Rhodopseudomonas palustris HaA2: one gene and its partner. The protein of the gene in region 1 binds, or shares a complex with, the protein of each later gene. Links are inferred from orthologs where the notes say so. Each region holds a gene or a part of one and is shown on either strand. Other genes may lie near its edges.

Evidence for each region.
Region 2: the proteins of carB (region 1) and carA are in contact, whole or in part, in a solved structure (PDB 1KEE), measured with the Escherichia coli proteins. The link is inferred for Rhodopseudomonas palustris HaA2 from one-to-one orthologs.

What each region holds. Positions count from the first base shown.
Region 1 is NC_007778.1:1,706,706-1,712,356, forward strand. Bases 959-4,792 are described here. They hold carB (carbamoyl-phosphate synthase large subunit), read right to left. Parts: upstream 4,489-4,792; coding sequence 1,159-4,488; downstream 959-1,158. In the rest of the region: RPB_RS07620 (DoxX family protein), read right to left, coding at 1-244; transcription elongation factor GreA, read right to left, coding at 452-928; peptide-methionine (S)-S-oxide reductase MsrA, read left to right, coding at 5,023-5,651. UniProt on the Escherichia coli protein: Large subunit of the glutamine-dependent carbamoyl phosphate synthetase (CPSase).
Region 2 is NC_007778.1:4,714,850-4,718,611, reverse strand. Bases 1-2,854 are described here. They hold carA (glutamine-hydrolyzing carbamoyl-phosphate synthase small subunit), read right to left. Parts: upstream 2,098-2,854; coding sequence 904-2,097; downstream 1-903. Other genes in these bases: RPB_RS20855 (alpha/beta fold hydrolase), read left to right, coding at 2,247-2,854; RPB_RS20865 (glutathione S-transferase family protein), read left to right, coding at 1-684. Also shown: more of RPB_RS20855, read left to right, coding at 2,855-2,948; RPB_RS20850 (GatB/YqeY domain-containing protein), read left to right, coding at 3,122-3,577; RPB_RS20845 (hypothetical protein), read right to left, coding at 3,574-3,762. UniProt on the Escherichia coli protein: Small subunit of the glutamine-dependent carbamoyl phosphate synthetase (CPSase).

The DNA of each region.
Region 1 (5,651 bases):
CCATTTCGCCGGACAGGATGAACGCCACCGGACGGGTGAACAGCCCGAGCATCAGCAGCGCGCCGAGGATCAGTTCGAGCGTGCCGGCAGCCCCGATCAGCGAAAACAACTCGACCTTGGCGAAGTAGGGCACGGCCGGATATTTGAACAGCTTCGCCACGCCGTACTGAAACAGCAGCAATCCGGTGATGAAGCGAAACAGGCTCAGCACGAAGGGCTGCGCTTTGGCGGCAAAGTTGTCCATGGTCGGTGAGGCTCCGCTGATCGATGTCGATCGCTGATACTTGGCGCCCCGCGCCGCTGTCCATCCACCCGGGACAGCAACACGGACAAGTGATCCCGATCTCATCGCGCGTGATCAGTCCGGATCCGCGCCGGAAGCCTGCTCAGAACAGCAAAAAGGCCGCCCGCGGCGGCCTTTCAGCACGACTGTTGCTGCCGTACAGCGCGGTCAGCGCCACTCGACCTTGGCGATCTCGTAGGCCTTGGCGCCGCCGGGGGCGACGACCTCGACCGAGGTGCCCTTGGTCTTGCCGATCAGCGCGCGGGCAAGCGGCGAGGTGATCGAGATCTTGCCCTTCTTGGCGTCCGCTTCGTTTTCGCCGACGATCTGCCACACCGCCTTCTTCTCGGTGTCCTCGTCGATCAGCGTCACGGTGGCGCCGAACTTGATGGTGTCGCCGCTGAGCTTGCTGATGTCGATGATGTCGGCGCGCGCCAGCTTGTCCTCGAGCTCGGCGATGCGGCCCTCGTTGTGCGACTGCTCTTCCTTGGCGGCGTGATACTCCGCGTTTTCGGACAGGTCGCCATGCGAGCGCGCCTCGGCGATATGCTCGATGATGCGCGGACGATCCACCGACTGGCGCTTCTTCAATTCGTCCGAAAGCGCGGCGTAGCCGCCCGCCGTCATCGGTACCTTTTCCACCATCTTGCCTTTATCCTTCAGCATTCGTCGCGGGCGCCTTGGTCTGCGCATCCGCGAAGTCGTCAGCTTACATAAGGGGAGCGATCCGCCAAAGCGGTGCCCCGAGAATACTTCCAGCCGTACCCTGGGTCGCCGCGAAACGCCGGATAAAACAATCCAGAAGCTGGCGGGTTCCCGGCCTGCCGGCGTCGTTGCCAATCAGTTTGCCGGGCGCGCCACGCGCCCGGTGATGATCAGGATTCGGAAAAGTAGCTCTGCAGGGTCCGAACCTCAAGGTCTCCGCCAAGATAGGCCCGGATTCCTTTGGCGGCGGCTACGGCCCCGGAAAGAGTGGTGTAATACGGAACCTTATGCAAGAGGGCAGCGCGTCGCAACGACCGGCTGTCGGCCAGCGCCTGCGGCCCCTCGGTGGTGTTGAACACCAGTTGCACCTCGCCATTCATGATGGCGTCGACGATGTGCGGTCGGCCTTCCAGCACCTTGTTGATCTTCTCCGCCGGGATGCCGTGGTCGCTGAGATAGCGCTGGGTGCCCGAGGTGGCGATCACCTTGAAACCGACCTCGTGCAGCAGCTTCACCGCGACGGCGATCCGGGTCTTGTCGCTTTCGCGGACCGACACGAAAACCGTGCCCTTGCGCGGCACCCGCGTGCCGCCGCCGAGCTGGCTCTTGGCGAAGGCGATCTCGAACGAGCGATCGAGCCCCATAACCTCGCCGGTCGAGCGCATCTCCGGGCCGAGCACGGTGTCGACGCCGGGGAAGCGCGCGAACGGAAATACCGACTCCTTGACGCCGACATGGTCGAGCTTGCGCTTCTTCAGACCGAGGTCGGCGATCTTCTCGCCGGCCATGATCCGGGCGGCGAGCTTGGCCACCGGCATGCCGATCACCTTGGCGACGAACGGCACCGTGCGCGAGGCGCGCGGATTGACTTCGAGCACGTAGATCTCGCCGTCCTTGATGGCGAACTGCACGTTCATCAGCCCGACCACGTCGAGCCCGAGCGCGAGCTCGCGGGTCTGTCGCTCGAGCTCGGCGATCATCGGCGCATCGAGCGAATGCGGCGGCAGCGAGCAGGCCGAGTCGCCGGAGTGGATGCCGGCTTCCTCGATGTGCTCCATGATTCCGACGATGAAAGTATCCTTGCCGTCGCACAGGCAATCGACATCGATCTCGATGGCGTCCGACAGATAGCGGTCGAACAGCAGCGGGTTGGTACCGAGCACGGTGTTGATCTGGCCGGTCTTGTCGTTCGGATAACGCGCCTTGACGTCGGCCGGCACCAGCTCCGGCAAGGTGCCGAGCAGATAGTCGCTGAGCTGATTGTCCTCGCGGATGATCTGCATCGCGCGGCCGCCCAGCACGTAGGACGGGCGCACCACCAGCGGCAGGCGGAGTTCGGCGGCGACGAGGCGCGCCTGCTCGACCGAATAGGCGATGCCGTTCTTCGGCTGCTTGAGACGAAGTTTGTCGAGGATGCGCTTGAAGCGGTCGCGGTCCTCGGCGAGGTCGATCGCGTCCGGCGAGGTGCCGAGGATCGGCACGTCGGCAGCTTCCAGCGCCCGCGCCAGCTTGAGCGGGGTCTGGCCGCCGAACTGCACGATGACGCCTTTCAGCGTACCGTTGCTGCGTTCGGTGTCGATGATCTCCAGCACGTCCTCGGCAGTCAGCGGCTCGAAATACAGCCGGTCCGCGGTGTCGTAGTCGGTCGACACGGTTTCCGGGTTGCAGTTGACCATGATTGATTCATAGCCGGCGTCGTGCAGCGCGAAGCAGGCGTGACAGCAGCAATAATCGAACTCGATACCCTGGCCGATCCGGTTCGGGCCGCCGCCGAGAATGATCACCTTGTCCTTGGCCGAGGGGTGGCTTTCGTCCGACGCCGGACCGGCGAACGGCGATTCGTAGGTCGAATACATGTAGGCGGTCGGCGAGGCGAACTCCGCCGCACAGGTATCGATCCGCTTGAACACGGGCCGCACGCCGAGCGCGCGGCGCTTGGCTTTCACCTCGGCTTCGGTAGTGCCGGCCAGCACCGACAGGCGGGCGTCGGAAAAGCCCATCGCCTTCAGTGTCCGCATCCCGAACGCGTGGTCCGGCAGGCCGCTGGCGCGGACCTTGTTCTCCATCTCGACGATGCCGCGCAATTGCGCCAGGAACCACGGATCGATCTTGCAGGAGTTGAAGATCTCGTCGTCGGTCCAGCCGAGCCGCATCGCCTGGGCGACCTGCAGCAGCCGGCTCGGCGTCGGGGTGCCGAGGGCCGCGCGAATGGCGTTCTTGTCGTCGCCGCGGCCGAGGCCGTCGATCTCGATTTCGTCGAGTCCGGTGAGGCCGCTTTCGAGGCCGCGCAGCGCCTTCTGCAGGCTTTCCTGGAAGGTGCGGCCGATCGCCATCACCTCGCCGACCGACTTCATCGAGGTGGTCAGATTGTGCGAGGCGCCGGGGAATTTCTCGAAGGCGAAGCGCGGAATCTTGGTGACCACGTAGTCGATGGTCGGCTCGAATGCCGCCGGCGTGGCGCCGCCGGTGATGTCGTTGGCGATTTCGTCGAGCGTGTAGCCGACCGCGAGCTTGGCCGCGACCTTGGCGATCGGGAAGCCGGTCGCCTTCGAGGCCAGCGCCGAGGAGCGCGACACCCGCGGATTCATTTCGATCACGACCAGCCGGCCGTCGTCCGGATTGACCGCGAACTGCACGTTCGAGCCGCCGGTCTCGACGCCGATCTCGCGCAGCACCGCCAGCGAGGCGTCGCGCATGATCTGGTATTCCTTGTCGGTGAGCGTCAGCGCCGGCGCGACCGTGATCGAATCGCCGGTGTGCACGCCCATCGGATCGAGATTTTCGATCGAGCAGACGATGATGCAGTTGTCCTTCTTGTCGCGGACAACCTCCATCTCGTATTCTTTCCAGCCGAGGATGGATTCCTCGATCAGCACTTCGCTGGTCGGCGACGCATCGATGCCGCTCTCGACGATCTCGATGAATTCCGCCTTGGTGTAGGCGATGCCGCCGCCGGTGCCGCCCATCGTGAAGGACGGCCGGATCAGCGCCGGGAAGCCGATCTCGTCGAGCGCGCGCAGCGCGTCGGGAAGATTTTTGACCTGGCGCGAGCGCGGCGTCTCGAGGCCGATCTTGGTCATCGCCTCGCGGAAGCGCTCGCGGTCCTCGGCCTTGTCGATGGCGTCGGCGGTGGCGCCGATCATCTCGACGTCGAATTTCTCCAGTGTGCCGAGCTTGCGAAGCGACAGGGCGCAATTCAGCGCGGTCTGGCCGCCCATGGTCGGCAGCAACGCGAAGCCGCCGGGGATGACGTAGCGTTCCTTCTCGACGATCTTGGCGACGATCTCGGGTGTGATCGGCTCGATATAGGTCGCGTCCGCCAGTTCCGGATCGGTCATGATCGTGGCCGGATTGGAATTGACCAGGACGACCCGGTAGCCTTCCTGCTTCAGCGCCTTGACCGCCTGGGTGCCGGAATAGTCGAATTCACAGGCTTGGCCGATCACGATGGGACCGGCGCCGATGATGAGGATGGTGGAGATGTCTGTTCGTTTGGGCATCAAATCTCGCTGACGCGGGCGGGAATTTCGGGCACAAAAAAAGGGCGCGCAGCCGCGCGTCCCTTGTTCTACAAGCGCCGGGCTTCCCAGGCGCGCGGCCGTGTCTTAGACCAGTTTCCCGGGCTGCGAAAGGGCTTAGAAGCCGCCGTCAACCGGCATTTCGGAGAGAAATCTGGAGGCCCAGCCTGGACTTGAACCAGGAAAAAAGAGCGTTGCACCGCCCCCGCGTTGATCTTCCGCCACCGGGCCGCGTGCATTGTGGCTCGTTCGCGTGCGACATTCCAGCACGACTCAAGGTTAACCTTACCCTTTCTGCAGGCAGCCCAAACCCCTTCTGCTGGCAGGCATCATCGGGCCTGGGCCCGTGGCCGCAAGCCCGCGCATGTCGCTGCCGCGGCTTCACGCACTCGTGTGCGCCGGCTCGTAACATTCGGCACGGAGCTGCGTATCTTGGACAGCCGCGGGTGGAGCGGCAGGGGCCCGCCCGCCCGCTGCCTGCCCCCGCACCGTCCGTCGAATCCGCGAGGAACCCCCATGCGCTTCATCAGCCGTCTTGCTCGTAGCGCCGCCGCCCTGAGCGCGCTGGCCCTGTCCGCGAGTTTCACGCCCAGCCTTGCCGCCGAGGACGCGGTGGTGATCCCGCCGCCAGCGCTCGACGTCAGTTCGGCGGACGGCACCCAGACCGCGGTGTTCGCGGGCGGCTGTTTCTGGGGCGTGCAGGGCGTGTTCCAGCACACGGCGGGCGTGCTCAACGCGGTGTCGGGCTATTCGGGCGGCAGCCAGGCGACCGCGAACTACACGGCGATTTCGACCGGCGCCACCGGCCACGCCGAGGCGGTGGAGATCAAGTACAATCCGAAACAGATCAGCTACGGCCAGCTGCTGCAGATCTTCTTCTCGGTGGTGCACGATCCGACCCAGCTCAACCGGCAGGGCCCCGACGTCGGTACGCAATATCGCTCGGCGATCTTCACCGTGAACGACGAGCAGAAGAAGGTCGCGGACGCCTATATCGCCCAGCTCGACGCCGCGCGGGTCTACAAGAAGCCGATCGTCACCAAGGTCGGCCCGCTGGACGGCTTCTATGCCGCGGAGGCGTATCATCAGGACTACCTGACGCTGCACCCGACCCAGCCCTATATCGTCTATAATGATCTCCCGAA
Region 2 (3,762 bases), 3.0 Mb from region 1 along the record:
CTCTTCGAACTGGTCGGCACCGACGCGGCGCGGCCGTTTTCGCCGTTCTGCTGGCGGATCCGGATGGCGCTGGCGCACAAGGGGCTCGCCGCCGAGACCATTCCATGGCGCTTCACCGAGAAATCGGCGATCACGCCGTATAGTTCCGAGAAGGTGCCGGTGCTGCTCGACGGCGACACGGCCGTGTGCGACTCCTGGGCGATCGCGACCTATCTCGAAGACGCCTATCCCGACCGGCCGTCGTTGTTCGGCGGCGACGGCGGCCGGGCGATGGCGCGGATGATCAACGCCTGGGGCGACGTCACCCTGGTCGCCGGCCTGGCGCCGCTGATCGTCGCCGATATCGTCAAGCTGCTGGGGCCCGACGACACCGCGTATTTCCGCAAGAGCCGCGAGGCGCGCTTCGGCAGGACGCTGGAGGAGGTCGCGAGCACGCGCGACAGCGCGGTCGAAGGTTTCCGCAAGTCGCTCGACCCGCTGCGACTGACTTTGAAGGCGCAGCCCTTCCTCGGCGGCGCGGCGCCGAACTACGCGGATTACATCGCGTTCGGCGGCTTCCAATGGGCCCGCGCCGTCAGTGACTTCGCGCTGCTGAAGCCCGACGATCCGGTCCACGCCTGGCGCGGGAAACTGCTCGACGCCTTTGGCGGCATGGCGCGAAACTCGGGTGGCTATCCGGTGTGAGCATCGGACGGTGACGCCGCATAGCCGGCGCCGCAGTGGCACAAGCGGCCGTTGAGCCAGCACCACGTCATCCTGAGGTGCGAGCGCAGCGAGCCTCGAAGGATGGGCCGCGAAACACGCGCGCGGCAATTCCTGCCTCCGCATCCTTCGAGGCGCGCAAGGGCGCGCACCTCAGGATGACGACGCTGTAGGCGCTAGCCCATCAGCCCAGGAACCGTCTTACGCCGCGCTCTTCTTCGCCCGCATCAGGTCCGAGAACCGGCGGAACAGATAATGCGAGTCGCGCGGGCCCGGCGAGGCTTCCGGGTGGTACTGCACCGAGAACACCGGCCGGTCGGACAGCGCGATGCCGCAATTGCTGTCGTCGAACAGCGACACGTGGGTCTGCTGCACATTGGCCGGCAGCGTGGTCTTGTCGACCGCGAAGCCGTGGTTCATCGAGGTGATCTCGACCTTGCCGGTGGTGAGATCCTTGACCGGATGATTGGCGCCGTGGTGGCCCTGATGCATCTTCACGGTCTTGCCGCCGAGCGCGAGGCCGAGCATCTGGTGGCCGAGACAAATGCCGAAGGTCGGCACGCCGGAACTGATCACCTGCTGGATCACCGGCACCGCGTATTTGCCGGTTGCCGCCGGGTCGCCCGGGCCGTTCGACAGGAACACGCCGTCCGGCTTCAGCGCCAGGATGTCGTCGGCCGAGGTGGTCGCCGGCACCACCGTGACCTTGCAGCCTTCGCCGGCGAGCAGCCGCAGGATGTTGCGCTTGACGCCGTAGTCGATCGCCACGACGTGGAATTCCGGATTGTCCTGCCGGCCGAAGCCTTCGCCCCAGGCCCACGGCGTCTCGTCCCAGCTGAAGCGCTGCGCCGAGGTCACCATCGGCACCAGGTCCATGCCTTCGAGGCCGGGCCATTCGCGGGCTTCTTCCTTCAGCGCGTGCAAGTCGAACTTGCCGTCCGGCGCATGGGCGATCACCGCATTCGGCATGCCCTTGTCGCGGATCAGCGCGGTCAGGGCGCGGGTGTCGATGCCCGACAGGCCGATGATGCCGCGCGCTTTCAGCCAGCCGTCGAGATGCCGCGACGAGCGATAGTTCGACGGGTCGGTGATGGCGTCGCGCAGGATCACGCCGCGCGCGCCCGGCGTCGCCGCCATGTTCACCGTCTCGATATCCTCGTCGTTGGTGCCGACATTGCCGATATGCGGGAAGGTGAAGGTGATGAGCTGGCCGGCATAGGACGGGTCGGTGAGGATCTCCTCATAGCCGGTCATCGCGGTGTTGAAGCAGACCTCGCCGACGGCGTGGCCCTCCGCGCCGAGGCCGAAGCCCTCGAACACGGTGCCATCGGCGAGCACGAGCAGCGCGGTCGGTTTGTGGTCCGGCCAGGCGGGATTGGATGCTGAATTGGTCATGAGCGCATTACATAGTCCGAGGCTTTGCTGACGTCAAAGCGCCGGGAAGGGCATTTCGTTCGGTTTTCGACGAGATTTGACAGGGATGTTGCCCTGTCTAGGCTCCCGCCCGGGCGCGCGGGACGGATTCGTGCGCCGAGGGAGGTTTCATGGACACTTCGTTGCCGATCCTGTTGATCCCGGGGCTGGGCGGCTCGCCGCGGATCTACGCCCCGGTGCTGCCGTCGCTGTGGACATTCGGCCCGGTGACGGTCGCCAACCACATTCGCGATGACAGCATGGCGGCGATCGCCGGGCGAATTCTGGCCGAAGCTCCGCCGCGCTTCGCGCTCGCCGGACATTCGATGGGCGGCTACATCGCCTTCGAGATCCTGCGCCAGGCGCCCGAGCGGGTGGCGAGGCTGGCGCTGATCAATACCCAGGCGCGTCCGGACAGCGACGAGGCCAAGGAGCGCCGCACCCGGCAGATCGCGCAGGCCGAAGCCGGCCAGCTTCATGCGGTGCTCGACGTCCTTTATCCTGGCTTCGTGCATCCGTCGCGCTGTGAAGACGCCAGGCTGCAGCGCGTCATCCACGACATGGGCGACGATGTCGGTGCAGACGGCTTCGTCCGCCAGCAGCGCGCGATCATCGCCCGCGCCGACTCCCGGCCGACGTTGGCGACCATCCGCTGCCCGACGCTGGTGATCTCCGGCGACACCGACAACACCATTCCCAACAGCCTGTCGCAGGAGATGGCCGAGGGCATCGCCGGCGCCAAGCTGGAGATCATCCCGGACTGCGGCCACCTCCCGCAGATCGAGCAGCCGCAGGCGACCGCGGCGGCGCTGGCCGGCTGGCTGCGGAACTGAGTTGTTTCGGCCGGCCGAACCGCCTACATCAGGCGCAACAGACGCCGTTTCCTCGTCATTGCGAGGAGCGCAGCGACGAAGCAATCCAGGGGCGCGGTGCACGCCGCCCCTGGATTGCTTCGCTTCGCTCGCAATGACGTTGAAGTCGAGGACGACATCTCAAGGAGCCGACCATGCTGCGCGACGACATCAACAACGCCGTCAAGGACGCGATGCGGGCCAAGGACGAACGCAAGCTCTCGACGTTGCGGATGATGAATTCGACCATCAAGAACGCCGACATCGAGGCGCGCGGGCAAGGCAAGCCGCCGCTCAGCGACGGTGATCTGCTCGGCGTGTTCCAGAAGATGATCAAGCAGCGTCAGGAATCGGTCGAGCTCTACGACAAGGGCGGCCGCGCCGAACTCGCCGATCAGGAACGCGCCGAGATCGCGGTGATCCAGGCCTATCTGCCGCAGCAGATGTCCGAGGACGACGTCAAGGCCGCGATCGCCGCGACGATTTCGGAGACTGGCGCCGCCGGCATCAAGGACATGGGCAAGGTGATCGCCGCGCTGAAGGCAAAATATGCCGGCCAGATGGATTTCGGCAAGGCCAGCGGCCTGGTGAAGGCGGCGCTGACCGGTTAATTTCGGACGGACACCAATCCGATCACCCTGTCGCTGTCGCCGTCGTTGCGCCGAACCTTGAGAATCTGTTCTTCTCGATAATATTGGTAGCAGGCCCTGGCGCCGGACGTCGTGGTCATGCAAAGCCGGCCATCGGCCATCAGCTGATACGTTCCGGTTTGCTGCCCTCGGTCGTTGCGGCCCTC